Regions from separate parts of the Streptomyces sp. NPDC006463 genome, predicted to be linked through region 1. Evidence: riboswitches for the same ligand, from Rfam matches in the RefSeq annotation. Region 1 holds a riboswitch; each other region holds the start of a gene.
The links. Region 1 has a riboswitch for thiamine pyrophosphate ahead of thiO (glycine oxidase ThiO). Riboswitches for the same ligand answer to the same signal wherever they lie in the genome.

Region 1 (10,305 bases):
CGACGGCGCAGCAGGGCGAACGGCGGGCAGGAGTCGTCGAGGAGGTCGAGCAGTCGGCTGGGTTCCATGGGGCGGGCGTCCTTCTCCGTGGTCGTGGTGAAGAGGAACGGCCGGGCCCGGAAAGCACCGAAGGCCGCCCCTCGGGCGGCCTTCGCGTCGTGCGTGTCAGTGGGTACGCGCGAGAAGTGGGCCGCCGGGAGCGGGCCACCACCAGTTCTGGTTCGAGAGCGCGTACATGCCGCCGACCATAGCCCACCCCCTGCCGGAGCCGAAGCTTCCGCGCCGCCGGAAACGATCCGGAGAGACACCTGTCTCACCCAGTGGGCACAGGGCTGGACGTGGCGCAAGACGCCGTAATGTGTACGAGGTGACCGTGAACGCTGAAACCCAAGCCCCCGCCGCCAAGGCGACCTGGCGAGACCTTCCCGCGGCGCAGCAGCCTTCGTACCCCGATGCCGAGGCTCTGCGCGCTGTCGTCGCGGACCTCGAGTCGTATCCTCCGCTCGTGTTCGCGGGCGAGTGCGACCAGCTGCGCGCCCGCCTGGGAGCCGTCGCCAAGGGCGAGGCGTTCCTGCTGCAGGGCGGCGACTGCGCCGAGGCCTTCGACGCCGTGTCCGCCGACCACATCCGCGCCAAGCTGAAGACGCTGCTCCAGATGAGCGCCGTCCTGACGTACGCGGCCTCCGTGCCCGTCGTCAAGGTCGGCCGCATCGCGGGCCAGTACTCCAAGCCGCGCTCCAAGGACACCGAGACCCGCGACGGCGTCACCCTGCCGACCTACCGCGGCGACTCCGTCAACGGCTTCGCCTTCACCGAAGAGGCCCGGATCCCGGACCCCGAGCGGCTGAAGCGCATGTACCACGCGTCGGCCTCCACGCTGAACCTGGTGCGCGCCTTCACCACCGGTGGTTACGCCGACCTGCGCCAGGTGCACGCCTGGAACCAGGACTTCGTGAAGTCCTCCCCGTCCGGGCAGCGCTACGAGCAGCTCGCGCGGGAGATCGACAACGCGCTGAACTTCATGAAGGCCTGTGGCACCGACCCGGCCGAGTTCAAGGCCGTCGAGTTCTACGCCTCCCACGAGGCGCTGCTGCTCGACTACGAGGGCGCGCTGACCCGCACCGACTCGCGGACCGGCAAGCTGTACGACACCTCGGGCCACATGGTCTGGATCGGCGAGCGCACCCGCCAGCTGGACCACGCGCACATCGAGTTCTGCTCGCAGATCGCCAACCCGATCGGCATCAAGCTCGGCCCCACCACCACGGTGGACGAGGCGCTGACGTACATCGACCGCCTGGACCCCGAGCGCGAGCCGGGCCGGCTGACCTTCGTCGTCCGCATGGGCGCCGACAAGGTCCGCGACAAGCTCCCCGAGCTGGTCGAGAAGGTCACGGCCTCCGGCGCGACCGTCGCCTGGGTCACCGACCCGATGCACGGCAACACCTTCGAGGCGGCCTCCGGCCACAAGACGCGCCGTTTCGACGACGTGCTCGACGAGGTCAAGGGCTTCTTCGAGGTCCACAAGGAGCTGGGCACCCACCCGGGCGGCATCCACGTCGAGCTCACCGGTGACGACGTCACCGAGTGCGTGGGCGGCGGCGACGAGATCTTCGTCGACGACCTGCACCAGCGCTACGAGACGGCCTGCGACCCGCGGCTCAACCGCAGCCAGTCCCTGGACCTGGCGTTCCTGGTCGCCGAGATGTACCGCGATCAGTAAGTAGAAAAGTACGACAGTGGGGCGCGGATCGATGTGATCCGCGCCCCACTGTCGTATCGGGGTCTTTTAGGCGACCCTAACTTTGGGTACGGTTAGGTAAGCCTCACCGCACCGGGGATGGCTGCAGAACCATCCGCTCAGGAGGTGAACCGCGTGTACGTCTGCTCTTGCTTCGGCATCACCGACAAGCAGGTCAAGGAACACGCGGCCGCCGGGGCCTGCACCCCCCGCCAGATCGCCTCGGCCACCAAGGCCGGCACCGAATGCGGCTCCTGCGTGCGCGCCATCCAGGGCCTCCTCGGCCGCGGGGCCTGCCCGCGCCGGGAACTGCTGGAGAAGACAAACGCGACGGCCGTGCTCGCCGCCGGTTCGCGGCTGGTCCCCGAGCCCGCGCTGGCCGAAGCGGCCTAACCCTAGCTCTCCGGCTGCTCGATCAGCTGTGCGATGTAGAGCGGCTCCCCGATGCTCTCGATGAGCTCCAGCTGGGTGTCGAGGTAGTCGATGTGGTGCTCCTCGTCCTCCAGGATCTCCTCGAAGAGCCGGGCCGAGGTGATGTCGCCCTTGCCCCGCATGACCTCGATGCCGCGCTTGAGCCGGTCGATCGCCTCCACCTCGACCTGCCGGTCCGCCTGGAACATCTCCGTGATCGTCTGGCCGACGCGCACGTGGAAGAGGCGCTGGTAGTTCGGCAGACCGTCGAGCATCAGGATGCGCTCGGTGATCTTGTCCGCGTGCTTCATCTCGTCGATGGACTCTTCACGCGTGTACTTGGCGAGCTTGGTCCAGCCCTTGTTGTCCTGGATGCGGTAGTGCAGCCAGTACTGGTTGATGGCCGTCAGCTCACCGGTCAGCTGCTCGTTCAGAAACTCAAGGACCTCGGGGTCGCCCTGCATCGCAGAGGCTCCTTCCAGGCAATGTCAGCCGTGTGACGGGGTAGGTGGGCGCATCCTCGCACCGCGGTCGGGGGCAGTCCAGTAAGTGCCTCCTTAGTGGGAGTTACGGCGACTTGCCCGAATCGGCCAGAAGCTGGTCATGACCATCCCGCCGCGTCTGTCACCATGGAGTCATGGGTCAGCCGGAAAGCCGGGAATCTCCGGGAGCAGAGCAGCTGGAGCTTCCACCGGGGCAGCGGTTGCAGCGGGGCTGGCCGGTCACCCACTACGGTCCCGTGCCCAAGTTCAAGCCGGACCGCTGGGAGTTCCGCGTCTTCGGTGCGACGGCCGATGGTGAGAAGCACTGCTGGAACCACGAGGAATTCACGGCCCTGCCGTTCGAGTCGGTCGTGGCCGACCTGCACTGCGTCACGAAGTTCAGCATGGTGGGCGCCGAATGGGGCGGTGTGCTCGCCCGTACGATCCTCGCCCTGGCGCCGCCGGCGCCGCAGGTCACGCACGTGATGGTGTGGGCCGAGTACGGCTTCAGCTCCAACATGCGGCTGGCCGACTTCGCCTCCGAGCGGACCGTCTTCGCCACCCACCAAGGCGGTGAACTGCTCACCGCCGAGCACGGTTTCCCGCTGCGCCTCGTCGTCCCGCACCTGTACGCCTGGAAGGGCCCCAAGTGGGTCCGCGGCGTCGAGTACATGACCGCCGACCGCCGGGGCTTCTGGGAGGAGCGGGGCTACCACAACATCGGCGACCCCTGGCGCGAGCAGCGCTACTCGTACCAGGAGGAGCCCGGGGACGGCCCCGAGCTCTGAGGCCGGTCCCCGCCGGCCACTGCCTCAGTGGTACTGGTGGACGACCGCGTGACCCTTGCCGCGGCCGATCATCCACTTGTTGACCGGGGTCGTGATCACGAAGGCGGCCGCCAGCGAGATCGCCAGGACGATCCAGAACAGCGGCTCGGACAGGTGGGCGTCCATCGCGCCCGGCCACAAGGCGATCACGCTGTTGTCGATCAGCTCCATGACGGCGATCGAAAGGGTGTCCGCGGCGAGTGCCACCCGGATGGCCGTACGGAGGTCGATGCCGGCCGCGAGGAGCCCGCGCAGCGTGAGCGCGTAGCCGAAGAAGAAGGCGAGGACGATCGCCGTGATCATCGTCCCGACGTTCCCCCAGCCCAGCGCGGTGCCGATGACCATGCCGAGCACCTCGCCGATGGCGCATCCGGTGAGGCAGTGGAGGGTGGCCGCCGCGGCCATGGCCCAGCTGGCCTTGCCGCCGCCGTGGGCGTGCCCGTGGTGCTGCTGGTGCTCGTCGTGCTGGTGCTCGTGGTGCTCGTGGTGCTCGTGCGTGTGGTCCATGGAAACCCCCTGGGAAAACGCCGAGTAACGGTTCCGCCGATATGGCAGGAACCGTATACCCCCTAGGGGTATTCCCTCAAGGGCGCAGCCGCTTCAGCAGCGCCACGTCCGCCGCATGCCCTTCCTTGCCGCCGGGCGTTTCGGTGATCAGCGGTACGCCCGCCATCGCCGGATGCGTGAACAGCTCCGCGAAGGCCTCCTGGCCGATGTGGCCCTGGCCGATGTTGGCGTGCCGGTCCTTGTGGGCGCCGACGCCCTCCTTGGAGTCGTTCGCGTGGACCAGCTTCAGCCGGCCCTCGCCCACCGTGTCCACCAGCAGGTCCAGCGTCTGCTTCGTACCGCCCGGCTCCGCCAGATCGTGTCCGGCCGCGAAGACGTGGCAGGTGTCCAGGCAGATGCCCAGCTTCGGGTGGTGGTCGAGCGCGTCGAAGTACGGTCCGAAGTCCTCGGCCCTGGAGCACAGCGAAGAGCCCTGCCCGGCCGTGGACTCCAGCAGCAGGAGGGGGTCGTCGTCATGCGTCAGCTCGTCCAGCAGCGGCAGCATGTACTGCCTGACCTGCGCGTACGCCACCTCGCGCGGGCGGCCTCCGGTGGCTGAACCGGTGTGTACGACCACCCCGAGCGCGCCGATCTCCCGGCCCCGGCGCAGCGAGTGGCGCAGGGACTCCACCGACTTCTCGACGGTCGCCTCGGTGTGCGAGCCGAAGTTGATCAAGTACGGGGCGTGTACGTAGGCGGGCAGGGACTCGTCCGCGCACTGCGCCCGGAAGAGCTCGTCCTGCGCCCGATTGCCCACCGGGGTGGCCCAGCCGCGCGGATTGGCCACGAAGACCTGGACCGCCTCCGCGCCCATCTCCCGGGCGTACGTCAGCCCGACCGAGGCGAGCCCGCCCGCGACGGGGACGTGCCCGCCCACGGGATTGCGCACGGCCTGAGCCGAGCGGTCCTGCTCCATGTGCTCGGCGTGCTCCACGTACTTACAGTCCCTTGGTCTTGATGATGATCGTGCTGCCCTCGGGGACGTTCTGGCCGCCGGGCACCGACTGGGACTCCACGGTCTTGCTGAAGGACAGGAACGGCCGCTCCACCTTCACCTTGAAGCCCGCGACTTCCAGCGCCTTGCGCGCCGCGTCCACGTCCTGGCCGGTCACGTCCGGGACCGGGAGCTGGCGGGGGCCCTTGGAGAGGGTCAGCGTGACGGTGTCCCCGGCCGCGGCCTGGGTCCCGGCGGCGACCGACTGGTTGGCGACCGTACCGGCCGGCGAGGGGGCGCTGACCTGCTCGGGAGCCGTCGCCACCTTGAGGCCGAGGCCCTCCAGGGTGGAGCGCGCCTGCTCGAACGGAATCCCCTCCACGCCCGGCACCGGCACCGGCCGGCCCTTGCTCACGATCAGCGCGACCGCCGTGTCGGGGGCCCGCTTCTCGCCGCCGACCGGGTCGGAGCCGATCACGGAGCCCTGGGCGACGTCCTGGCTGAAGGCCTGCGTGACCATGCCGGGGGCCAGCCCGGCCTTCGTCAGCTCGGCCTTGGCCGCCTCCAGCGGCCTGCCCTTCAGGTTGGGCACGGCCACGACCTGGGGGCCGCGGGAGATCGTGAGCGTCACCGCGCCGTTGCCGCGGATCCGTCGGCCGCCGGCGGGATCGGTGTTCATCACGGTCCCGCGGTCGAAGGCGTCGCTGAACTTCCGGTCGATCCGCTTCACGCCGAGTCCGGCCGCGGACAGCTGGGACTTGGCCTGCTCCTCGGTCTTGCCCAGGAGGTTGGGCACCTGGGTGAACTGGCCGGAGCTGATGTACCAGACGCCCGTGCCGAGGCCGAGGGCCAGCAGGACGCCGACGACGGTGAGGAGCGTGCCGCGGCGCGGCCGGCGCGGAGCCCGGTCCGGGGCCGGGGGCGGCGGAGGCGGCATCTCCAGCCGGGAGGTGTGGTGCACGGCCTGCTGCGCGCCCACCGGGCGCGGGATCACGCCGGTGCGGTCCTCGGCGGCCGACCGCTCTGCGGCCCGGGCCTGCGGCGGTGCGGCGTCCAGCTCGGCGTCGCTGAGCCGCAGACGGGCCTCACGGGTGAGGCCGAGCAGTGCGGCGGCGTCGGAGGGGCGCAGCTCCGGATTGCGCGCGGCGGCGTGCGCGACGAGTTCGTCGAGACCGACGGGGAGCCCCGGGACGGTGGCCGACGGCGGCGGCACGTCCTCGTGGAGGTGCTGGAAGAGCACCTGGGCGGGGGTGCCGCCGGTGTGGGGCTTGGACCCGGTGAGCATCTCGTAGAGGACGACCCCGCAGGCGTAGACGTCCACGCGTGTGTCGGTGACGCCGTTCTCGATCTGCTCCGGGGCCAGGTAGGAGACGGTGCCGAGGACGGACCCGGTGGTGTTGGTGACCGAGTCCACTGACCGGACCAGCCCGAAGTCGGCGACCTTGACCCGGCCGTCGTCGCCGATCAGGACGTTCTCGGGCTTCATGTCGCGGTGCACGAAGCCGGCCCGGTGGGCGGCGCCGAGGGCGGCGAGCACGGGCTCCAGGATGTCGAGGGCGGCCCTGGGCTGGAGGGCGCCGCGCTCGCGGAGCACGTCGCGCAGGGTGCAGCCGGAGACGTACTCCATGGCGAGGTAGACGTACGGCCCGTCCGTGCCCTGGTCGAAGACGGCGACGACATTGGGGTGGGCGAGCCGGGCCACGGACTTCGCCTCCCGGATGAACCGGTCGACGAAGGCGGCGTCCGCCGCGAGGGCCGGGTGCATCACCTTCAGGGCCAGGACGCGGTCGAGGCGGGTGTCGACGGCCCGGTAGACCGTGGCCATGCCGCCGGCCGCGATACGGGCGTCTATGCGGTAGCGGCCGTCGAGCACGCGCCCGACGAGGGGGTCATCCAGGGTCGTATCCACGCCGCGATTCTACGAGCCGGTGTGCTGCCCCAGCCCTGGGTGGGTCGGCTTGCAGCGCAGCTGTGACGTGACCGGCGGGGGGGGGGGGGGGGGCCCCGGGCCCGGCGGGGGGGGGCGCCCCCCGCCCAGCGGCGGCGCCCGCCGCCCCAGGCGCAACACCAACCCCGCGGCAGGGGGGGGGGGGGGGGGCGCGGGGGGGGGGGGGGGGGGGGGGGGGGGGGGGGGGGGGGGGGGGGGGGGGGGGGGGGCGCGCGGGGGGGGGGGGGCCCCCCCCCCCCCCCCGGGTCCGGGGCGGAGCCCCAGGGGCGCCGCAGGTCAGAACGCCGGGCGTTCCGGGTCGAGGGTGGCGCGGCCCTCCGCAGGAGACGAGGCGTGCGCGAAGCGGCGCTGCGGGATGCGCCCCGCACGGTGCGCGAGGCGGCCCGCCGACACGGCGTCCCGCATGGCGGCGGCCATCAGCACGGGCTCCTGCGCCCGCGTCACCGCGGACGCGAGCATCACCGCCGCGCAGCCGAGCTCCATCGCCAGGGCGACGTCGGACGCGGTACCGGCACCCGCGTCCAGGATGACGGGGACGGACGCCCGCTCCGCGATCAGTTCGAAGTTGTGCGGATTGCGGATCCCCATGCCCGACCCGATCGGGGACCCGAGCGGCATGATCGCCGCACAGCCCACGTCCTCCAGCTTCCGGGCGAGCACCGGATCGTCGTTCGTGTACGGGAGGACCGTGAAGCCCTCGTCCACGAGGGTCTCGGCGGCGTCCAGCAGCTCGACGCCGTCGGGCAGGAGGGTCCGCTCGTCCGCGACCACCTCCAGCTTGATCCAGTCGGTGCCCAGTGCCTCCCGGGCGAGCCGGGCCGTCAGCACGGCCTCGCCCGCCGTGAAGCAGCCCGCGGTGTTCGGCAGGACCGCGATGTCCAGCTTCGCCAGCACGGACAGGACCGAGCCCTGGACCGTCGGGTCCAGGCGGCGCATGGCCACCGTGGTGAGTTCGGTGCCGGACGCGACCAGGGCCCGTTCCAGGACGTCCAGGCTCGGGGCGCCGCCCGTACCCATGATCAGGCGGGAGGAGAAACCGCGGCCGCCCAGTGTGAAGAGGTCGTCAGCCATGCCCCTCAGCCTCCCTGGACCGCGGTGAGGATCTCGACCCGGTCGCCCTCGCCCACCGGCGTGAGCGGCCACTGCCCGCGCGGGACCACGGTCTCGTTGAGCGCGGCGGCGACTCCGGCGGGGGCCGTGGTCAGGGTGGCGACCACCGCGTCGAGCGTGGTGCCGGCCGCGACCTCGCGCGGCTCGCCGTTGACGGAGATGGTCATGCGTGCGACTCCTGACGTGCGGCGGAGAACCGGCGGGGGGTGAAGGGGCGTGCGATCGGCGGCAGTTCGCCGGTGGTCAGCAGCTGCGCCATCACGTCGCCGGTGAGCGGGGTCAGCAGCACCCCGTTGCGGTAGTGCCCGGTGGCCAGGTGCAGGCCCGGGAGGTCGGTCGGGCCGAGCATCGGGGCGTTGTCGGGGGAGCCCGGCCGCAGCCCCGCGCGGGTCTCGACGAGCGGGAGTTCGGTGATGCCGGGCACCAGTTCGTGGGCGTCGCGCAGGAGTTCGTAGACCCCGCCCGCGGTGACCGTGGTGTCCCAGCCGAGCTCCTCGCTGGTGGCGCCGACGACGAGCTCGCCGTTCTCGCGCGGGACCAGGTAGACGTGGCTGCCGCGCACGACCGCCCGTACGGTCCGCGACAGGAACGGCGCGTAGGCGGCGGGCACCGCGAGGCGCAGCACCTGACCCTTCACCGGCCGTACGGGGGCCACCAGCTCCGGCGGTACGCCGGCCAGCCGGCCGCTCAGCGAGCCCGCCGCCAGCACCACCTGGTCCGCGCGCAGCTCCGTACCGTCGTCGAGCAGCGCCCCGGCCGCCCGGTCGGCGGTGACCAGCAGCTGCTCCGCCGCCGCCCGGTGGACGGTCACGCCGGCCCCCCCGCAGGCGGCCAGCAGGGCGGCCGCGAGCCGCCGCGGGTCGACCTGGTGATCACCGTCCACCCGCAGACCGCCCCGGACGCCCGGAGCCAGCATCGGCTCCAGCCGGCGGCAGTCGCGGCCGGTGAGCCACTCCGACTCCAGGCCGCACCGGCGCTGCAGGGCGTGCAGCTCCCGCAGGTGGAGGCGGTCGTCGGCGTCGAGGGCGACGGCGAGCGTGCCGCAGGCGCGGTAGCCGATGTCCAGGCCGCCGCTCGCGTCGGCGAGCTCGGCGGCGAACTCCGGATAGCGGGCGGCGGAGGCGAGACCCAGGCCCAGCAGGGCCTCCTCGCCGTAGTGCAGCTCGGTGACGGGCGCGAGCATCCCGGCCGCGACCTGGGCGGCGCCGCCGCCGGGGGCCGGGTCGGCCAGTACGGTGCGCAGGCCCCGCCGGGCCGCCCGCCAAGCGGTGACGAGTCCGATGATCCCGCCCCCGATGACGAGGACGTCGGACCCCTTGCGGGACGTCCGAGATGGTCGGGACGTTCGAGATGAGTGCATGGGCGTCCAGCCCCTCCCTTCGCCGGCATGACCCGGATCAGGTTCGTACGGTCGGAGGCCGGCCAGCCTCCCTCTCAGCCCGGTGCGTCCGGACTCCCGCGATAGGTACGGTGGCCAGACTAACCCCGGTGCGGACAGCCGGTAAGGCGACACCTATTCCTGGCGGCCCGTCAGGTGATTAGGGTGGCCGGGTGAGTGAGCAGACGGAGCAGAACCCGAGCGGCGTCGTGATCGTGGGCGCCGGAATGGCCGGCGTGCAGACCGCGGTCGCCCTGCGCGAGCAGGGCTTCACCGGAGCCGTGACCCTGCTGGGCGCCGAGCCCCACCAGCCCTACGACCGGCCTCCGCTGTCCAAGGCGGTGCTGCTCGGCAAGGCCGAGGACTCCGCCTTCGACGTGGACTTCGAGGGGCTCGGCATCGAGCTCAGGCTCGGCACGGAGGTCACCGGGCTGCGGGCCGCCGAGCGCGAGCTGGACACCGAGGCGGGACCGGTCCCGTACGAGGTCCTCGTGCTGGCCACAGGCGCGCAGCCGCTGACCCTGCCCGGGACGGAGGGGGTCCCCGGCGTGCACCTGCTGCGCACGCTGGACGACGCGGCGCGGCTGCGCCCGGTCCTGGCCGAGGCGCCCCGGGCGGTGGTCGTCGGCGCGGGCTGGATCGGCGCGGAGTTCGCCACCGCGGCCCGTGAGGCGGGCTGCGAGGTGACCGTGGTCGAGGCTGCGGACCGGGTCCTGGCGGGGGCGCTGCCGTCGGAGGTGGCCGCCCCGATGGCCCGCTGGTACGAGGAGGCCGGCGCCGGGCTGATCACCGGCGTGAAGGTCGCCGGGATCGAGGAGGGCCGGGTGCTGCTCGCGGACGGGCGCACCCTTCCGGCGGGCGCGGTCGTGGTGGGCATCGGAGCCCGCCCCGCCACCGGATGGCTGGCCGGGAGCGGCGTGGTCCTCGG
Region 2 (10,305 bases), on a different contig from region 1:
CCACGACCGCCTACCTCAACTGGTGCGAGCGCGTCGGCCAGGACCCCGTCTACGAGTCCTACCCCGCCCACGACCCCTGCGCGGGCGCCGTGGCCGCCGACCGGCTCCTCGCCCGCCCCGACCGGCCCGACGCCGTGTACGGGCTCTTCGACCCCAACGGCACGGACCTGCTCGCGGCAGCCCGGCGCTACGGCCTGCGCGTACCCGAGGACCTGCTGCTCGTGTGCTGCAGCGAGTCCACCGTGTACGCCAACACCGAACCGCCCATCACCACCCTCTCCCTCAAACCGCGCCGCATCGGCACCGCCGTGGTGCAGCTGCTCATCGACGCGATCGAGGGAGTGGACACCGGACGCCCCGTCGAACAGGTCGTCCCGACAGAGCTCATCATCCGTACCTCGTCACAACGCAGGCAGCCCCGTACGACCGTCAGTCCGCCCCGCTCTCCGGCCCAGGACTGACGCGCCACACCACTCCTCGGCGGCGCCGCCGACACCGCCGAGGATTTCAGGAACACCGATATTGGTATAAAACGGTAGGAACGATCGGCTCCGGACAGGATTCACCACCCCTGGTGCGTCACACAGCGCGAGCCGCATTCCTATGATGGGCGCACGACATCACGGACCCTCCTCCCCGGAGGTCAGAAGGGTCCGCAGGTGTACGGCAGCGCGACGGTGGTGGAGGGGTCGATGACTCAGGGGGCCGGTCAGGGACCCGCGATGCGGACGGAGACGCTGCGGGACTTCCGGGTTCCGGTCACCGAACCCGCCCCGTACGCCGTATCCACCGGGCTGCCCGGTGAGGCTCCCGTGTACGGCGAGTACCCGGCGTACTACGAGGACGGCGCGCTGAGCGCGCCCCAGCAGCCCGGCTACGCGCCGCAGGCGAACGCACAGTCCGTGCCGCAGCCCGTGGCACCACCCGTCCCGCATCACGACGTGCACGCAGCGCAGGACATGCACGAAGCGCACGAAGCGCACGCGACCGCCGAGCCCACGGATCCCGTGGACCCAGAGGACGACGGTTTCGACGGCTACACCCCGACCCACCGCGACCTGCCCGTCATCGGCCGCGGCGCACTCGGCGGCCCCGGCGACACCATCCAGGTGCAGTACGTCCCCCAGGACACCGCGGCCGCCGGTCCCGGCCCGCTCTACGTGGTCGGCGACGTCCACGGGTACCTCGACGAGCTCGTCACCGAACTCCACGCCCAGGGCCTGATCGACAGCGAGCGTCGCTGGTCCGCGGGCAACGCCCGGCTCTGGTTCCTCGGCGACTTCACCGACCGCGGCCCCGACGGCATCGGCGTCATCGACCTCGTCATGCGGCTGTCCGCCGAGGCCGCGGCAGCCGGCGGCTACTGCAAGGCCCTCATGGGCAACCACGAGCTGCTGCTCATCGGCGCCAAGCGGTTCGGCGACACCCCCGTCTCCTCCGGCGCCGGCACGGCCACCTTCCAGGCCGCCTGGCTGCTCAACGGCGGTCAACGCACCGACATGGAGCGCCTGCAGGACGTGCACCTGCAGTGGATGTCCCGCCTGGACGCGGCCGTCCTGGAAGAGGACCACCTGCTGCTGCACTCCGACACCACGGCCTACCTGGACTACGGCGACTCCATCGAGGACGTCAACGACACCATCCACGAGCTCCTCAACCGGGGCGACGCCGACATCACCTGGGACCTCTTCCGCAAGTTCACCAAGCGGTTCGCCTTCCGCGACGAGGAGACCGGCCCGGTGGCCGTACGCGAACTGCTCGGCACGTACGGCGGCAGCCGCGTCGTGCACGGGCACAGCCCCATCCCGTACCTCCTCGGCGAAGTGGGCACCGAGGACGGCGACGAGGCGCGCGGCCCGGAGGCGGTGGACGGCCCCCACGTGTACGCGGACGGGCTCGCCATCGCCATGGACGGCGGGGTCACGATGGCGGGCAAACTGCTGGTCGTGCAACTGCCTCTGCGCGACTGAGGATTGTCATCAGGGGGGTATTTCCGGAAAGCCCCTGTCAACCTGCGGTGTGGTCCCTCTACCATCGCTCTATCCGTAGCAGGCTCTCCTCCGTTTGTGCCGGCGCCCGGGTCTACGCGGGCAAACCGGCCTCCACGGAGCATCGGGGGATGCACATGACCAGCGCTCCGCACCTGCTGACCGAAGACCGGCCCGAGTTCGATCGGCTCCTCGACGAGGCGCTGCGCACCGCACACGAACGGCCCGAGCTCGCCACCCTCGGCGAACGCCTGAACGCCGAACAACTGCGCACCATGGCCCTGGGGGCCGGCGCACTGCTGACGGCTGCGGCCGCCGCAGAGTACGACTACTACGTGAAGCTCCGCGAGGAACGACGCGACGAGGCCCTCTCCGCTCCCGGGACCCTGGACGAGGAGGACGGCGGACAGGGCGGCGCGGGCCTCGGCGCCGTGATCGCGGTCCTCGCACCCGTTCTGGCGGGCACCGCCATGCTGATCTTCTTGCTCGTGGGCTACATCCTGAAGATGATCGAGCCCGAACCGGCCTTCGCCGAGACCATGCTGACGGCGGGTTCGTTCTTCGGGGTGCTCACCGCCACCGCCCTGATCTTCGCCGTGATCGGCCTGCTGGTGACCGCGCTGCGCAACAGCGCGACCGAGGTCGCCGCGGACGAGGCGGAGGCGATACCCGACGAGGTCGCACAGGCCCGGGAGGCCTGGCGGAACGCGCTGCTGGAGCGCGGGATCATGCCGTTCCTGCGGGACGCCCTGGCCGATCCGAGTTCGCGGCCGGAATATCCGGCGCCCCGCACGCCAGGGGCCGGGCGCATCCCCAACCTGGGATACACCCGGCCCGACTTCACCAGTCCGGGATCGCCGTCACAGGGTCCCCGGCCGGGCTACACGCCTCCGGACTTCACCGGCCCGGACTTCGGCGGCCCGGAGCACGAGCCGGAGTAGGCCTCCCGGCCTCCCGGCCTCGCGCCCCGCTTCCCTTCCTCTGCTTCCCCTACTTCAGTGCCTTCGGAAGGTAGTTGGGGTTCATCGGCCGGATCGGCGGCGCATTGGCCGCCCGGCGGGCGAGGTCCGGGTCACCCTCGTCGGGCTGGGGTTCTGCCTCCGCCCACACCCCGTTGCATGTGAGGGTGTTGTTTCCGGGGACGACGGCGCAGGTGGTCTCCGAGATCACGCCGTCCGTCGTCACCACCTCGACCAGCAGCTGGTTGGCCTGATGGCTGATGGAGATCGCGCAGGCGTCGTCCGGGTAATCGCCCTCCGGGTTGAGGGTGAGGTCGTACCAGGTCCACAGACCCGGGGTCGGCTGAAGCCCGCGGATGCCCGCGTACGCATTGCCGTCGCCGGGGAGCACCGCCTTGAACTCCCGTGCGTTGCTGTCACGGACGGAGTCGATGTCGACGCACTGGGACGCGCCGGTGGCTCCGGTGGCACCTGTCGCGCCGGTCGCACCAGTGGCACCCGTAGCACCGGTAGCTCCGGTCGGGCCCTGCGGACCCCTGGGACCCGTCGGGCCCGTCGGACCCTGCTTGCACTCGTCGTCGCCGCCTCCACCGCGCGGGCCGACGGGGGTTGCCGCTCTCGGATCGTAATCGTGCTTCTTCGACTCGCAGTGGTCGCCGCCTGCCGGGGTCGCCGCGCGGACTGTCGCGGCTGCCTGGATGGCCTGCCCCGTGGCGAACGCGGGGCTGGAAATCCCCGTCATCACCAGGGCGAGTGATGCGAGCGTGCCTCCAGTCAGCCAACTGCTCCGCCGGGGCAGCGGACCAAGGTGTGACCTGGTCCTGTTCTCGGGGCTCATATACGCCGCTCCTTCTCGAAACCGGATCGAACGATGTGCGATGGGCCGTCTCGGGCCACCTCGGTCATCGTGGGTATCGCGGTCGCAAGCGGTGGAACGCCTCGCGGATAAGTCAACTTATCGGACCAGCGGTACGAGCCCAATGGAGTCTTTTGGGCGGTGGCGGACGCGACGCGCCCAGGCACGGACGAACCGTGCCCTACCGTCGCCTCACGGTCGTTTTCATCACCACAGGGGATGGAATCCTTGAGAGCAACAGTCTGCCTGAACATGATCGTCAAGAATGAGGCACCGGTGATCCGGCGCTGTCTCGAATCGGTGCGCCCTTTGATCGATACATGGGTGATCGTGGACACGGGCTCGACGGACGGCACCCAGGACATCATCCGGGAATTCCTCAGCGATCTCCCCGGTGTCCTGCACGAACGGCCGTGGAAGGGATTCGGCGAAAGCCGCAGCGAGGCGATCGACCTCGCACGCTCCAGCGCGGACTACCTGCTGTTCATCGACGCCGACGACGTGATGCAGGTACAGCCCGGCTTTCGCATGCCGGACCTCACGTTCGACGCGTACCGCATCGCGGTGCACCACGAGCCCGTCATCCACTGGAGGCCCGCTCTGGTCTCCACCCGCTTGCCGTGGAAATACGTCGGCGTACTCCACGAGTACCTCGATTGCGAACTCCGGCACAGCAGCGGCGTGCTCGAAGGCGCCAATATCCTCATCGTCGGAGGCGGGGCACGCCTCAGGGACTTGGGCGAACGGGAGAAGTACCTGCGCGACGCGGCGGTACTCGAACAAGGGCTGATCGAGGAACCCGGAAATGCCCGGTACGCGTTCTACCTGGCCCAGAGCTGGCGCGACGCGGGAGAACCGGAGAAATCCCTCGCCGTCTACGACCGCCGGGCGGCGATGGGCGGCTTCGCCGAGGAAGCCTTCTGTGCCCAGCTGTACGCGGCACGGATCGCGGCGAACCTCAAGAAGCCGTCGGCCGAGGTGATGGACCGCTTCCTTCGCGCACACGAGAGCCGCCCCACGCGCGCCGAAGCGATCGGCAGCCTCGCCCGCATCTGCCGGCTCGAAAGCCGCTGGCCGCTGGCGTACATGTTCGCCCGGCAGGCGGTCCGGATCCCCCGCCCGGACGACATCCTGTTCGTCGAGTTCGACTGGCACGAATGGCGCGCGCTCGACGAACTCGCCGTGGCCGCCTACTGGGTCGGCGAGTACCAGGAGTCGCTGGACTGCTGCGAGCGCCTCCTCCAGGACGGCCGCCTCCCGGACTCCCAGCGTGACCGGGTCACCGAGAACCTCGCGTTCGCGCGCCGCAAGCTGGACCCGCAGTATCAGGTGGTCGCCTGACCGCCGCTCCACGCAGCACGCGACCGGAGGGCGTCGCCCGGGCCGACAGGCCGTGGAGCGGCGCCCTCCAGTCGTTGCGCTGGGCCGTCGCGTCGGCCGGCCGCAGCGGCTGCTCTAGGGGAGGTGGCCCCGGGATGCTCTGCGCATCAGGTCTCCCTTGAATTCCTTGCCCCGGAGGGTTCCGGGCGTCGGGGCGGGGGTCAGTTCGGTCCACCCCTCGTCCCAGGTGAAGCTGGTGCCGTTGGTGTCACCGTGTGTCTGGTAGACCTTCCCGTCCGTCGTCACGACCTTTACGTACGAGTTGCTGCCCTGCTCGATGATCGAGATGCCGCAGGCCTTGCCGAAGGGGAATCCCGGGTTGTCCGCGTTCGTCAGGTCCTGCCAAACAGGCACACCTCCGGCCGTGGCCGCGCGGCCGACGTAGGCGATGCCGTTCGTGAGAGCGGCACTGAACGACACGGTGTTCGAAGGCGCGGAGCTGTCGATGTCGTCGCAGGGCCCGGTACCCGTGGCGCCGGTCGCACCGGTAGTACCTGTGGCACCCGTACTGCCCGTGGCACCCGTGGCACCCGTGGCACCGGTCGCACCCGTCGCACCGTCCACGCCATCCGCGCCGTCCGCACCGTCGGCACCCGGAGCACCCGTCGCACCCGTCGCACCGGTCGCACCCGTCGCACCGTCCACGCCATCCGCGCCGTCCGCACCGTCGGCACCCGGAGCACCCGTCGCACCCGTCGCACCCGTCGCACCCGTGGCACCCGTCGCACCCGTGGCACCCGTGGCACCGGTCGCACCGTCCACGCCATCCGCGCCGTCCGCGCCGTCGGCACCCGGAGCACCCGTCGCACCCGTCGCACCCGTCGCACCCGTGGCACCCGTGGCACCGGTCGCACCGTCCACGCCATCCGCGCCGTCGGCACCCGGAGCACCCGTCGCACCCGTGGCACCCGTCGCACCCGTGGCACCCGTGGCACCGGTCGCACCGTCCACGCCATCCGCGCCGTCGGCACCCGGAGCACCCGTACCGCCCGTCGCACCCGTCGCACCCGTGGCACCGGTCGCACCCGTGGCACCGTCCACGCCATCCGCACCGTCCGCACCCGGAGCACCCGTCGCGCCCGTCGCGCCCCTCGCACCCCTCGCGCCCGTCGCGCCCGTCGCGCCCGTCGCACCGTCCACACCCGGAGCACCCGTGGCGCCCGTCGCACCCCTCGCGCCCGTCGGCCCTGTCGGGCCCCGCCTGCCCTGTTCGCACCTGTCGTCACCGGCGGGCCCGGACTCGATGCCCGCGGCCCTCGGGTCGTCGTCCGGATCCTCGTCCTGGCGGTGGTGATGCCCATTCGGCTTGCATTGGTCTCCACCGGTGGAGCTCGCCGCGTTCACCCGCCCGGCCGCCTGAATGCTCTGAGCAACGGCGAAGGCGGGGCTGGCGACTCCCATCATGACCAGGGCGAGCGATGCGAGGGTGCCGCCCGTCAGCCATCTGCTCCTTCTCGGCAGTGGTCCGAGCGTCGTTGACCTGGTCCTGTTTTCGGGGCTCATAGCACTCCTACTCGAAACCGCTCGACCGATGTGTGGCCGGGGCTCTCCGGCCACACATCGGTCAGCGTGGGAAGCTCTGCCGCGAGTGGCGGGACAACTCGCAGATGAGTCCACTTATCGGATCAGCGATGCGACACCAACGGCCGCTATGACGGCCGTGGCGAGCGGGAGCACTCCGACGCAAAAAACGGGCGGACCCGCGACTCCCCCCATAGGGTCGCGGGTCCGCTCCGTGGCTCCTGTCGACCGGCTCAGTCGGCCAGCGGCAGGTAGACGCGGTTGCCCGAGGCCGCGAACTCGGCGGACTTCTCCGCCATGCCCGCCTGGATCTCCTCGGCCTTCAGGTCGCCGCCGTGCTCACGGCGGATGTCCTGCGAGATCTTCATCGAGCAGAACTTCGGACCGCACATGGAGCAGAAGTGAGCGGTCTTGGCCGGCTCGGCGGGAAGCGTCTCGTCGTGGAACTCACGGGCCGTGTCCGGGTCGAGGGCCAGGTTGAACTGGTCCTCCCAGCGGAACTCGAACCGCGCGTCCGACAGGGCGTCGTCCCACTCCTGGGCGCCCGGGTGGCCCTTGGCGAGGTCCGCCGCGTGCGCCGCGATCTTGTACGTGATGACGCCGGTCTTCACGTCGTCACGGTTCGGCAGGCCCAGGTGCTCCTTGGGCGTGACGTAGCAGAGCATCGCGGTGCCCCACCAGGCGATCATCGCGGCGCCGATGCCCGAGGTGATGTGGTCGTACGCGGGCGCGACGTCCGTGGTCAGCGGGCCGAGCGTGTAGAACGGCGCCTCCTCGCAGATCTCCTGCTGGAGGTCGATGTTCTCCTTGATCTTGTGCATCGGGACGTGGCCCGGGCCCTCGATCATCGTCTGCACGTTGTGGCGCTTGGCGATCGTGTTCAGCTCGCCCAGCGTCTTCAGCTCCGCGAACTGCGCCGCGTCGTTGGCGTCCGCGATGGAACCGGGGCGCAGGCCGTCACCCAGCGAATACGTGACGTCGTACGTGGCGAGGATCTCGCAGAGCTCCTCGAAGTTCGTGTAGAGGAAGTTCTCCTTGTGGTGCGCCAGGCACCACGCGGCCATGATCGACCCGCCACGGGAGACGATGCCGGTCTTGCGGCGGGCGGTCAGCGGCACGTACGGCAGCAGCACGCCGGCGTGCACCGTCATGTAGTCGACGCCCTGCTCGGCCTGCTCGATGACCGTGTCCTTGTAGATCTCCCAGGTCAGGTCCTCGGCGCGGCCGTCGACCTTCTCCAACGCCTGGTAGAGCGGGACGGTGCCGATCGGGACGGGGGAGTTGCGCAGCACCCACTCGCGCGTGGTGTGGATGTTGCGGCCCGTCGAGAGGTCCATGACCGTGTCGGCGCCCCACTTGGTCGCCCAGGTCATCTTGTCGACCTCCTCCTCGATGGAGGAAGTGACGGCGGAGTTGCCGATGTTGGCGTTGACCTTCACCAGGAACCGCTTGCCGATGATCATCGGCTCGATCTCCGGGTGGTTCACGTTCGCCGGAAGCACCGCGCGACCTGCGGCGATCTCCTCGCGGACGACCTCGGGGGAGACGTTCTCGCGGATCGCGACGTACTCCATCTCCGGGGTGATCTCGCCCCGGCGGGCGTACGCGAGCTGCGTGACGGCGGCGCCGCCACGGCCCCGGCGGGGCTGGCGGGGACGGCCCGGGAAGACGGCGTCGAGGTTCTTGAGCCCGCCCCGCGGCGAGGTGTGCTTGATGCCGTCGTCCTCGGGACGCACGGGACGTCCCGCGTACTCCTCGGTGTCCCCGCGGCCGATGATCCAGTTCTCGCGCAGCGGCGCGAGACCCCGGCGCACGTCCGTCTCGATCTGGGGGTCGGTGTACGGACCGGACGTGTCGTAGAGCGTCACGTCCTTGCCGTTGGTGAGGTGGACCTGGCGGACCGGCACCCGGATGTCGGGGCGGGAGCCCGCCACGTACCCCTTGTGCCAGCCCGGCTGGCGCTCGGTCTGGCCGTCGGCGTCCTGGCTGACGGCAGGCGTGCGTGCGTCCTGAATGGTCATGAGACCTATCTCCCTACGCCGGCATTACCCGGTAACAGGTTCGGCGGTCGACGCAGCCTCCTCCCGTACGCATCCGTGATGCGCGTACGGTGATCAGCGTCCTCTCAGCCCGGTGCTCCGAGCTCCCGCGTTGTGCAAAGGTGTCCCCACGCTAGCGCCATCCATGGCGTGCTGAACAGTGGGCCCCCGCATCTCTTGCGATGATCTGCTGGTGACGACCTCGCCGCAGCCCCCCACCGAGCCCACGGACCCCACCGGCCACGCTGACCACGCGCACTCCCGCGAGCCCAGCCATGGGCACGGTCACGGGCACAGCCACGGCCACGGTCCGGCAGCCCCCGTCTCGAAGCACCTGCGCAAGGTCATCGCGGCCGTGCTGATCCCCTTCGCCGTCGCCGTCTTCGCCGGCATGGTCGTGCTCTGGCCGGGCGGCGCCCCCGCCCACGAGCGCACCGGTGTCGGTTTCGACCGGCAGACTCAGCAGGGCACGGTCGTCACGCTCGAACAGGTCGACTGCAAATCGGTGAACGCCTCGCAGGTGCCGCCCACCGGCAACACGTCGACACCAGAGGGCCGCGAGGCCCAGGCCGCGCAGACCGGCGAGTGCAAGAAGGCCACCGTCGAGGTCGGCACCGGACCGGACAAGGGCCGCACCTTCGTGGAGATCGTCCAGCCGGGCGCGCCACGGCAGTTGGCGAAGGGTCAGGAGGTGGTGGTCGCGTACGCGCCGGACGCCCCTCGGGACCTCCAGTACTCGGTCATCGACGTGAACCGCAAGTTCCCCCTGGCACTGCTGGCCGGGATCTTCGCGCTCGCCGTCGTCCTGGTCGGCCGGATGCGCGGGGTGTTCGCACTGATCGCGCTGGTCATCAGCTTCGGCGTGCTGACCCTCTTCATCCTCCCGGCCATCCTGCAGGGGTCGAACCCGCTGGTCGTCGCCGTCATCGGGGCGAGCGCCATCATGCTCATCGCCCTGTACATCTGCCACGGGCTGACCGCCCGCACCTCGGTCGCCGTCCTCGGCACGCTCGTCTCGCTGCTGCTGATCGGGCTGCTGGGCTCGGTCTTCATCGACTGGGCGTTCCTCAGCGGCAACACCGACGACAACACGGGCCTGATCCACGGGCTCTACCCGGACATCGACATGAGCGGTCTGCTGCTCGCGGGCATCATCATCGGATCGCTGGGCGTGCTCGACGATGTGACGGTCACCCAGACCTCCGCTGTCTGGGAACTCCACCAGGCCGACCCCTCGATGGGGTCGCGCGCCCTGTACCGGGCGGCCATCCGGATCGGTCGCGACCACATCGCGTCGGTGGTCAACACGCTCGTACTGGCCTACGCGGGTGCCGCACTCCCCCTGCTCCTGCTGTTCTCGATCGCGAACAGCAGCATGGGGTCGGTGGCCAACAGCGAGCTGGTCGCGGTGGAGATCGTACGGACCCTCGTGGGCTCGATCGGCCTCGTGGCTTCGGTTCCTGTGACGACGGCGCTGGCAGCCCTGGTCGTGTCGGCCGACCGGCCGGGGACCCCGGTCGCCGGGACGGCCTCGGGGCCGGCCCGCGGCGGCCGGGGCCGCC
Region 3 (10,305 bases), on a different contig from region 1:
GTCGCCGCCACCTCCCCGGCCGACATCGAGGCGCTGCTCGCCTCCGAGATCGAGCCCGGCAAGACCGTCACGGCCTTCGTGGACGAGGCGAACGCCAACCTCGGCGAGAAGATCGTCCTGGACCGCTTCGCGCAGTTCTCCGGCGCCTACGTCGCGTCGTACATGCACCGCACGATGCCCGACCTGCCGTTCCAGATCGGTGTCCTTGTCGAGCTCGACAAGGAGAACGCCGAGGTCGCCCGCGGCATCGCGCAGCACATCGCGGCGTTCGCCCCGCAGTGGCTCTCCAAGGAAGACGTCCCGGCCGAGAAGGTCGAGTCCGAGCGTCGCATCGCCGAAGAGGTCACCCGCGCGGAGGGCAAGCCCGAGGCCGCCCTGCCGAAGATCGTCGAGGGTCGCATCAACGGCTTCTTCAAGGACGCCACCCTGCTGGGCCAGGCGTACGCGCTGGACAACAAGAAGTCCGTCCAGAAGGTCCTGGACGAGGCCGGTGTCACCCTGAAGCGCTTCAGCCGCATCAAGGTCGGCATCTGAGTCCGTCCGTACGCGAACGGACACCGGACCCCGGTAGGGTCTGAGGCAGTCGTCCGCGCTTGCGCGAGGCGACCGCAGATCTGACGAGGAGGCCATTGCCGCAGAGGGAACCGCGAGGACCCACCGGCAATGGCCTTCTTCGTATGTGCACGAGGAGATCTCCATGAATCAGGGCGTGGACCCCCACACCGCTTCCGACGACAAGAGCGACCAGGACAAGAAGGGCCGCCGCTTCATGCTGAAGCTGTCGGGCGAAGCCTTCTCGGGTGGCAGAGGACTGGGCGTCGACCCCGACGTCGTCCACGCCATCGCGCGCGAGATCGCCGCGGTGGTCCGTGACGGCGCGGAGATCGCCGTCGTGATCGGCGGCGGAAACTTCTTCCGCGGCGCCGAACTCCAGCAGCGCGGCATGGACCGGGCCCGGTCCGACTACATGGGCATGCTCGGCACGGTCATGAACTGCCTCGCCCTCCAGGACTTCCTGGAGAAGGAGGGCATCGACTCCCGCGTGCAGACCGCCATCACCATGGGCCAGGTCGCGGAGCCGTACATCCCGCTGCGCGCCGTGCGGCACCTGGAGAAGGGCCGCGTCGTCATCTTCGGCGCCGGCATGGGCATGCCGTACTTCTCCACCGACACCACGGCCGCCCAGCGCGCCCTGGAGATCGACGCCGAGGCCCTGCTCATGGGCAAGAACGGTGTCGACGGGGTCTACGACTCCGACCCGAAGAAGAACCCCGACGCGGTGAAGTTCGACGCGCTGGAGTACGGAGAGGTCCTCTCCCGCGACCTCAAGGTCGCGGACGCGACCGCCATCACGCTGTGCCGTGACAACAAGCTGCCGATCCTCGTCTTCGAGCTGCTCGCCGAGGGCAATATCGCGCGCGCCGTCAAGGGTGAGAAGATCGGCACGCTCGTCAGCGACCAGGGAACCCGGGCCTGAGCAGTCCGCTGCCGGACCGAGCCCGGACCGGACCCGCCCGCCCCGCCCGCCTGAACCATCCATTCAAGACATGCAGGAGCACGTGGTGACCGAAGAGATCCTCCTCGAGGCCGAGGAGAAGATGGAAAAGGCCGTCGTCGTCGCCAAGGAAGACTTCGCCGCGATTCGCACCGGTCGTGCGCACCCGGCGATGTTCAACAAGATCGTGGCGGAGTACTACGGCGCCATCACGCCCATCAACCAGCTCGCGTCCTTCTCGGTGCCCGAGCCGCGCATGGCGATCGTGACCCCGTTCGACAAGAGCGCCCTGCGCAACATCGAGCAGGCCATCCGCGACTCCGACCTCGGTGTCAACCCGAGCAACGACGGCAGCATCATCCGGGTGACCTTCCCCGAGCTGACGCAGGACCGCCGCAAGGAGTACATCAAGGTCGCGCGCACCAAGGCCGAGGACTCCAAGATCTCCCTGCGCGCCGTCCGCCGCAAGGCGAAGGACGCCCTTGACAAGCTCGTCAAGGACAAGGAGGCCGGCGAGGACGAGGTGCGCCGCGCCGAGAAGGAGCTCGACGACACCACCGCGAAGTACGTCGCGCAGGTGGACGAGCTGCTCAAGCACAAGGAAGCCGAGCTCCTCGAAGTCTGATGAACGACTCTTCCTGGCAGCCGGAGCCAGTTCCGGCGGGTCCCGCATACGATGCGCAAGTGGGCCCGCACACTCGGCCCATGCCCATCGTGCCCGATGCCGCCGGCCGTGACTTCGACGACCGGGAAGCACGCGATCGGGGGGCCGTCTTGGACGGCGGCCTCCTCTTCCGCGCCGAGACGCCGCCGCAGGAGCCCATGCCCAGCCCCCCGCCCCCGCATGCCCCGCAGCCGCAGGACGCCTCGCCACCGCCGCCGAAGAAGCGCGCGGGGCGGGACCTGCGTGCCGCCATAGGGGTCGGCGTCGGCCTCGGCGCGGTCATCTTCGCCTCGCTGCTGATCGTCAAGGCGGTCTTCGTCGGCGTCGTCGTCGTTGCCGTCGTCGTGGGCCTGTGGGAGCTCACCTCCCGGCTGCAGGAGAAGAAGGGCATCAAGGCCCCGCTCGTCCCGCTCGCCGTCGGCGGGGCGGCCATGGTCATCGCCGGATACGTCCGCGGCGCCGAGGGCGCCTGGGTGGCCATGGCCCTGACCGTGCTGGCGGTCCTGGTCTGGCGGATGACCGAGCCGCCCGAGGACTACCTCAAGGACGTCACGGCGGGTGCCTTCGCGGCGTTCTACGTGCCCTTCCTGGCCACCTTCGTCGCGATGCTGCTCACCGCCGACGACGGGCCGCAGCGGGTGATCACCTTCCTGCTCCTGACGGTGGTCAGCGACACCGGGGCCTACGCGGTCGGCTGGCGCTTCGGCAAGACCAAGCTCGCGCCGCGCATCAGCCCCGGAAAGACCCGCGAGGGCCTGTTCGGCGCGGTGGCCTTCGCGATGGCCGCCGGCGCGCTGTGCATGGAGTTCCTGATCGACGGCGGTTCTTGGTGGCAGGGCCTGCTGCTGGGCCTGGCGGTCGCCGTCAGCGCCACACTGGGCGACCTCGGCGAGTCGATGATCAAGCGGGACCTGGGCATCAAGGACATGGGCACCCTGCTGCCGGGACACGGCGGCATCATGGACCGGCTCGACTCGCTGCTGCCGACCGCTCCGGTGGTCTGGCTGCTGCTGGCCGCGTTCGTCGGTACGGGCTGACCTGCCCAAAGGCGTCGTAACACGCCGGGCGGTTACTCTTGGAAGGCGCGCTGCTTCTGCGGCGCGCCTTTCGTCTTACAAGGAGTACCTGCCATGGCCCGCCCTGTTCCGGGAGAGCTCACCTTCGTCGCCCCGCGCGGAGCCAAGAAGCCGCCCCGGCACCTCGCCGACCTCACTCCCGAGGAGCGCCGTGAGGCGGTGGCCGCGATCGGCGAGAAGCCGTTCCGGGCCAAGCAGCTCTCCCAGCACTACTTCGCGCGCTACGCGCACGACCCGGCCGAGTGGACCGACATCCCCGCGGGCTCCCGCGAGAAGCTGCAGCAGGAGCTCCTCCCGGACCTGATGAACGTCATCCGGCACATCAGCTGCGACAACGACACCACCCGCAAGACCCTGTGGAAGCTGCACGACGGCACGCTCGTCGAGTCCGTGCTCATGCGCTACCCCGACCGGGTCACGATGTGCATCTCCTCGCAGGCCGGATGCGGCATGAACTGCCCGTTCTGTGCCACCGGCCAGGCGGGTCTGGACCGCAACCTGTCCACCGCCGAGATCGTGCACCAGATCGTCGACGGCATGCGCGCGCTGCGCGACGGTGAGGTCCCCGGTGGCCCGGCGCGGCTGTCGAACATCGTCTTCATGGGCATGGGCGAGCCGCTGGCCAACTACAACCGCGTGGTCGGAGCCATCCGCCGCCTCACCGACCCGGAGCCCGACGGCCTGGGCCTCTCCCAGCGCGGCATCACCGTCTCCACCGTCGGCCTGGTCCCGGCCATGCTGCGCTTCGCCGACGAGGGCTTCAAGTGCCGCCTCGCCGTCTCGCTGCACGCGCCCGACGACGAGCTGCGCGACACCCTGGTCCCCGTGAACACCCGCTGGAACGTCCGCGAGGTCCTCGATGCGGCCTGGGAGTACGCGGAGAAGTCCGGCCGCCGGATCTCCATCGAGTACGCCCTGATCCGCGACATCAACGACCAGGCCTGGCGCGGTGACCTGCTGGGCAAGCTGCTCAAGGGCAAGCGTGTCCACGTCAATCTGATCCCGCTGAACCCGACGCCCGGCTCCAAGTGGACCGCCTCGCGGCCCGAGGACGAGAAGGCCTTCGTGGATGCCATCGCCCGGCACGGCGTCCCCGTGACCGTACGGGACACCCGCGGTCAGGAGATCGACGGCGCATGCGGTCAGCTGGCCGCTTCGGAGCGCTAGCTTCCGGTTCTGGCCGGTCACAATCGGCCACGGGGTACCCTGTGGCCGAACCAATTTCATATTCCGACAGGGGAGCGCCACAGCGCTGAGAGTGCGGTATCCGTCATCCGCAGACCCTCTGAACCTCGCCCCGGTCATTCGGGGTAGGAAGTTCGGTCACCACTCAAGCTGTTGCGCCCTGCCCGGCGTCCGCTCGCGAAGAGCGCCGGGCAGGGCCGCGTCTTCTCCTGGACATCCCAGGAGGAATTCACCAGTGAGCACCACCAAGAAGCTGGCGGGCGCAGCGCTCGCGGCCGCGCTGGGCGTCGCCACGCTCAGCGCCTGCGGCAGCGATGCCAAGGACAAGTCCGCGGGTTCGAGCGACGCCCCGAAGTCCAAGACCGTCACGCTCGTCTCCCACGACTCCTTCAACGTGACCGACACGGTCCTCAAGGAGTTCGAGCAGCAGAGCGGCTACACCGTCAAGGTGCTGAAGTCGGGGGACGCGGGCGCGGCGCTCAACCAGGAGATCCTCACCAAGGGCTCCCCGCGCGGCGACGTCTTCTTCGGCGTCGACAACACCCTGCTCTCGCGCGCCCTCGACAACGGGATCTTCACGCCGTACGAGGCCAAGGGCCTGGCCGGGGTGAAGTCCGAGTACGTGCTCGACAAGGAGCACCGGGTCACGCCGATCGACTCCGGCGACATCTGCGTCAACTACGACAGGGCTTACTTCGCGGACAAGAAGCTCGCCCCGCCGCAGACGCTGGACGACCTGGTCAAGCCGGAGTACAAGAACCTGCTGGTCACCGAGAACGCGGCGACCTCCTCACCCGGTCTCGGCTTCCTGCTCGCCTCCGTCGGCAAGTACGGCGAAGAGGGCTGGAAGGACTACTGGAGCAAGCTCAAGGCCAACGGCGTCGAGGTCGTCGACGGCTGGGAGCAGGCCTACAACGAGCGCTTCTCGGGCTCCGCGGGCGGCAAGAAGGCCAAGGGCGACCGTCCGCTGGTGGTCTCCTACGCCTCCAGCCCGCCGGTCGAGGTGCTGTACGGCGAGCCGCAGCCGGCCGAGGCCCCGACGGGCGTCTCCACCGGCACCTGCTTCCGCCAGATCGAGTTCGCGGGTCTGTTGAAGGGTGCGAAGAACGAGGAGGGCGGCAAGGCCCTCGTGGACTTCCTGATCAGCAAGAAGTTCCAGGAGGACATGCCCCTCCAGATGTTCGTGAACCCGGTGACGAAGGACGCTTCCCTGCCGGAGCTGTTCACGAAGCACGGTGTGGTGATCGAGAAGCCCGAGAGCGTCGCTCCCGAGACCATCGCCAAGAACCGTGATCAGTGGGTCAAGGCATGGACCTCGCTCGTCGTGAAGTAGGCGGTATCAAGGAGTCGGGTGCGGCGCCGGGGGGCGCCGCGCCGGGCCCCGGCCCTCGTGAAGGCCGGCGGGCGATCGCGGTGCGACTCGCCCTGATGGCCGTACCCCTGGTCTTCTTCGGGCTGTTCTTCGCCTATCCCGTCGCCGCGATCGTCGGGCGCGGGCTCAAGACCGACGACGGCTGGCAGTTCGGCCGGATCGGCGAGGTGCTCGCCCGGCCCGACATCGCCGACGTGCTGTGGTTCACCACCTGGCAGGCGCTCGCCTCCACCGTGCTCACGCTGGTGATCGCCCTCCCCGCGGCGTACGTCTTCGCGCGCCTCGACTTCCCCGGCAAGGAGCTGCTGCGGGCGGTGGTGACGGTCCCCTTCGTGCTGCCGACCGTGGTGGTCGGTACCGCCTTCCTCGCGCTGGTCGGCCGGGGCGGGCTGCTGGACGAGCTGTGGGGCGTCCGGCTGGACACCACCGTGTGGGCGATCCTGCTCGCGCACGTCTTCTTCAACTACGCCGTCGTCGTACGGACGGTCGGCGGGCTCTGGGCGCAGCTGGACCCGCGCCAGGAGGAGGCCGCCCGCGTGCTGGGCGCCGGACGGTTCGCCGCCTGGCGGCTGGTGACGCTGCCGGCGCTGGCCCCGGCGGTGGCGGCAGCCTCGCTGATGGTGTTCCTGTTCACCTTCAGCTCCTTCGGCGTCGTGCAGATCCTGGGCGGACCCTCGTACTCCACCCTGGAGGTGGAGGTCTACCGCCAGACCGCGCAGCTCCTGGACCTGTCCACGGCCGCCGTGCTGACGATGGTGCAGTTCGCGGCGATCGGCGGGGTCCTCGCCGTGCACGCCCGGACGGTGCGCCGGCGGGAGACCGCGCTGCGGCTCGTGGACCCGGCGCGTACGGCCCACCGGCCGCGCGGCTGGGCGCAGGGCGCCCTGCTGGGCGGCGTGCTGCTGACGGTCGCGCTGCTGATCGTGCTGCCGCTGGGCGTGCTGGTGGAACGGTCCTTCGACGTTCCCGGCGGATACGGGTTCGGCTTCTACCGGGCGCTGCAGGAGACGGGCGCCGGCGGCGGAACGTTCCTGGTGCCGCCGCTGGAGGCGATCTGGAACTCGCTCCAGTACGCGCTCGCCGCCACCGCCATCGCCCTGGTCGTCGGAGGCCTCGCGGCCGCCGCGCTGACCCGGCGCGCGGGCCGTTTCGTACGGGGCTTCGACGCGCTGCTGATGCTGCCGCTCGGGGTGTCCGCCGTGACGGTGGGCTTCGGCTTCCTGATCACCCTGGACGAGCCGCCGCTGGATCTGCGGACCTCGTGGATCCTGGTGCCGCTCGCGCAGGCGCTGGTGGGCGTGCCCTTCGTCGTACGGACCATGCTGCCGGTCCTGCGCGCCGTCGACGCGCGGTTGCGGGAGGCGGCCTCCGTCCTCGGCGCGTCCCCGCTGCGGGCGTGGCGGGAGGTGGACCTGCCACTGGTGCGGCGGGCCCTGCTGATCGCGGCCGGGTTCGCCTTCGCCGTCTCGCTGGGCGAGTTCGGCGCGACCGTCTTCATCGCCCGGCCCGACCGGCCGACGCTGCCGGTGGCCGTGGCGCGGCTGCTGGGACGGGCCGGTGAGCTGAACTACGGGCAGGCGATGGCCCTGAGCACGATTCTGATGCTGGTGTGCGCGGTGTCCCTGCTGGTGCTGGAGCGACTGCGACCCGACAAGACCTCCGGAGAATTCTGATGACACTGCTTCAGCTGGAAGGGGTGTCGGTCCGCTTCGGTGAGCGGGCGGGCGGGTACGCCCTGGACCGCGTGGACCTGCGGGTCGCCGAGCACGAGATCGTGTGCGTGCTGGGGCCGAGCGGGAGCGGCAAGTCCACCCTGCTCCGGGTCGTCGCCGGGCTCCAGCAGGTGTCCGCGGGGCGGGTGCTGCTGGGCGGCGCGGACCAGGCGGCCGTGCCCGTGCACCGCCGGGGCGTCGGCCTGATGTTCCAGGACCACCAGCTCTTCCCGCACCGGGACGTCGGCGGGAACGTCGCCTTCGGGCTGCGGATGCGGGGCTCCTCCAAGAGCGCCTGCGAGGGCCGGGTCGCGGAGCTGCTGGAGCTGGTCGGGCTCCCCGGAGCCGGGAAGCGGGCGGTGGCCTCCCTGTCGGGCGGCGAGCAGCAGCGGGTCGCGCTGGCCCGGGCACTGGCCCCGTCCCCGCGGCTGCTGATGCTGGACGAACCGCTGGGTCAGCTGGACCGCGGGCTGCGGGAGCGCCTCGTGGTGGAGCTGCAGGGCCTGTTCTCCCGGCTGGGCACGACCGTGCTGGCCGTCACGCACGACCAGGGGGAGGCCTTCGCGCTGGCCGACCGGGTGGTGGTGATGCGCGACGGGCGCATCGCGCAGGCCGGTACCCCGCTGGAGGTGTGGCGGCGGCCCGCGTCGGAGTTCGTGGCGCGGTTCCTGGGCTTCGAGAACGTGGTGCCGGCCGTGGTGTCGGGCGGCGTGGCGGGGACCCCGTGGGGGAAGGTGCCGGTCCCTGCGGAGGAGGCGGACGGGGAGCGGCGGCTGCTGATCCGCCCGGCGGGGGTCGTGCTGGGGCCGGACGGCCTGCGGTGCGAGGTGGTCTCCCGGACTTTCCGGGGAACACACGTCGCGCTGCTGCTGCGGCCGCAGACGGGTCCGGTGCTGGAGGCGGAGTGCGCACTGGCGGGGGCGCCCGCCGTGGGGGACCGGGTCGCGGTGACCTTCGCCCCCGCGGAGGTGGTCGTACTCCCGGCGGACGCCCCGGGTTCCGGTGACGTGGACGACGCGGCGTAGACGGCGTGGCCTAGGCGCGGATGCCGTCGCAGGAGATGGGCAGGTGACGCGGGCCGCGCAGGACCGCGTTCTGACGGTAGGGGGGCGGGTCCTCCAGCAGTTGCGGGTTCTCCAGCCTGCGGGCCAGCTCGCTCAGCGCCAGCTGGGCCTCCAGCCGGGCCAGCGGAGCCCCGAAGCAACTGTGGATCCCGCTGCCGAGGCCGAGGTGCTGGATGTCCCCGCGGTCCGGGTCGAAGCGGTCCGGGTGGTCGAACCGCTTGGGGTCGCGGTTCCCGGACGCCAGGATCAGCCAGAGCGACGCGCCCTTGGGGATGGTGACGCCGCCGATCTCGATCTCGGCGAGCGGGCTGCGCTGGGGCAGCAGCTGCACCGGCGGCTCGTAGCGGAGCAGTTCCTCGACGATGGGGACGGCCAGGCCCGGGTCCTCGCGCAGTCGCTGGAGGACCTCCGGGTGGCGCAGCAGGGTCAGCATCCCGTTGGTGATGAGGTTGACGGTGGTCTCGTGGCCCGCGATCAGCAGGAGGGCCGAGGTGCTGAGTATCTCCATCGTCGTCATCGTGCCGTCCGGCGTGTCCGCGGTCGCCAGATGGGACAGCATGTCGTCGCCGGGGTTCTTGCGGCGCTCCTCGATCAGCCCGGCCAGGTACATGCCGAGCTCCATCCTGGTGTCCTGCGAACCCTTGTGGCGCTGGGAGGGGTCTGCGTCCGGGTCGGGGTCCAGGCTGGCGGCGAGGGTGTCGGCCCAGACGTGGAACCGCGGTTCGTCCTCGGGCGGCACACCGAGCAGCCGGCAGATCACCGAGACCGGGAAGGGGTAGGAGAACTGGTCGACGAGGTCGATCCGGTCCAGCCCGTCGGCCGCGACGAGGCCGTCGACGAGCCCGGAGACGATGCCCTTGAGCTCGCCGCGCATGTCGTGGACCCGGTGCGGGGAGTGCGGCGGCCCGAACGGCCGGTTCGTCATCCGGCGCAGCCGGTCGTGCTCCGGCGGGTCGAGGCCCAGGAAGGACGGCGGCAGGGCCGTCTCCCCCTCCTCCTCGGCGGTCTGGGCCAGCGGATCACCCGTCGTCGGCGTGAGGTTGCGGCGGTCGGAGCTGATCCGGGGGTCGTGGAGGAGGCTCTGGATCTCGTAGTACGTGCTGATGACGTACGGCCCGTCGCCGTCCTGGCACACCGGCGTCTTGCGGAGCTCCTCGTACAGCGGATACGGATCGGCGCGATTCGCGTAGTCGATGATCTCCCGCAGGATGGCTTGTGTCATGACAGGTCCTCGTGGTCCTCGGGGGAGGGCGCGGTGGGGTCAGTGGCGCGCGGGGGTGAAGGTCATCTTCCGGTCGGCGGGCGAGTAGCCGCTGAGGGTGATGGTCGGGCCGTGCGTGGGCACCGACGGGTCCGGGAAGTCCGCGGGCAGCGGCTTGTGGCCCTCCGGCCTGCGGTCCACGGTGGTGAACGACGGCGGGAACGGCGCGGTCGTCTCGATCAGGTGCTGGTAGAACGGCAGCCAGCGGCACTGGTCGAAGGTGACGGCCGCGATGACGCGCCCCTGGTAGCCGTACACGGCCGCGAACCTGCGCTCGTCGCGCGAGCCCTGCGTGATGAGGATCTCCGTTCCCATCGGAGGGACGCCGACGGACTTGATGTTCACGCCGAACTGGGAGGACCAGAAGGCAGGGACCCACACGTGGGGGCGGCGGTCCATGCCCTCGCTCAGCATGTTGTGCGCCGCCGTCTCGGCCTGGGCGACGGCGTTGCCCCAGTGCTCCAGGGACAGGAACT

Region 2: another riboswitch for thiamine pyrophosphate. It lies ahead of thiC (phosphomethylpyrimidine synthase ThiC); the one in region 1 lies ahead of thiO (glycine oxidase ThiO).
Region 3: another riboswitch for thiamine pyrophosphate. It lies ahead of ACFYOB_RS26225 (thiamine ABC transporter substrate binding subunit); the one in region 1 lies ahead of thiO (glycine oxidase ThiO).

What each region holds. Positions count from the first base shown of each region.
Region 1 covers NZ_JBIAHP010000002.1:340,481-350,785, reverse strand. The annotation lists gene ACFYOB_RS05400 (anthranilate synthase family protein) at 1-68, opposite strand, end outside; gene ACFYOB_RS05395 (class II 3-deoxy-7-phosphoheptulonate synthase) at 359-1,723, shown strand; gene ACFYOB_RS05390 (bacterioferritin-associated ferredoxin) at 1,841-2,134, shown strand; gene bfr (bacterioferritin) at 2,137-2,616, opposite strand; gene ACFYOB_RS05380 (sulfite oxidase-like oxidoreductase) at 2,790-3,422, shown strand; gene ACFYOB_RS05375 (DUF4396 domain-containing protein) at 3,447-3,968, opposite strand; gene ACFYOB_RS05370 (deoxyribonuclease IV) at 4,045-4,923, opposite strand; gene pknB (Stk1 family PASTA domain-containing Ser/Thr kinase) at 4,946-6,850, opposite strand; gene ACFYOB_RS05360 (thiazole synthase) at 7,166-7,960, opposite strand; gene thiS (sulfur carrier protein ThiS) at 7,966-8,166, opposite strand; gene thiO (glycine oxidase ThiO) at 8,163-9,359, opposite strand; TPP riboswitch at 9,357-9,469, opposite strand; gene ACFYOB_RS05345 (NAD(P)/FAD-dependent oxidoreductase) at 9,551-10,305, shown strand, end outside.
Region 2 covers NZ_JBIAHP010000005.1:168,784-179,088, forward strand. The annotation lists gene ACFYOB_RS11730 (LacI family DNA-binding transcriptional regulator) at 1-461, shown strand, start outside; gene ACFYOB_RS11735 (metallophosphoesterase) at 693-1,970, shown strand; gene ACFYOB_RS11740 (hypothetical protein) at 2,120-2,929, shown strand; gene ACFYOB_RS11745 (hypothetical protein) at 2,979-3,689, opposite strand; gene ACFYOB_RS11750 (glycosyltransferase) at 3,945-5,144, shown strand; gene ACFYOB_RS11755 (hypothetical protein) at 5,259-6,224, opposite strand; gene thiC (phosphomethylpyrimidine synthase ThiC) at 6,938-8,725, opposite strand; TPP riboswitch at 8,719-8,864, opposite strand; gene ACFYOB_RS11765 (YibE/F family protein) at 8,904-10,305, shown strand, end outside.
Region 3 covers NZ_JBIAHP010000015.1:86,752-97,056, reverse strand. The annotation lists gene tsf (translation elongation factor Ts) at 1-534, shown strand, start outside; gene pyrH (UMP kinase) at 698-1,477, shown strand; gene frr (ribosome recycling factor) at 1,563-2,120, shown strand; gene ACFYOB_RS26235 (phosphatidate cytidylyltransferase) at 2,120-3,196, shown strand; gene rlmN (23S rRNA (adenine(2503)-C(2))-methyltransferase RlmN) at 3,290-4,402, shown strand; TPP riboswitch at 4,461-4,570, shown strand; gene ACFYOB_RS26225 (thiamine ABC transporter substrate binding subunit) at 4,656-5,753, shown strand; gene ACFYOB_RS26220 (ABC transporter permease) at 5,849-7,465, shown strand; gene ACFYOB_RS26215 (ABC transporter ATP-binding protein) at 7,465-8,529, shown strand; gene ACFYOB_RS26210 (cytochrome P450) at 8,540-9,790, opposite strand; gene ACFYOB_RS26205 (NAD(P)/FAD-dependent oxidoreductase) at 9,830-10,305, opposite strand, start outside.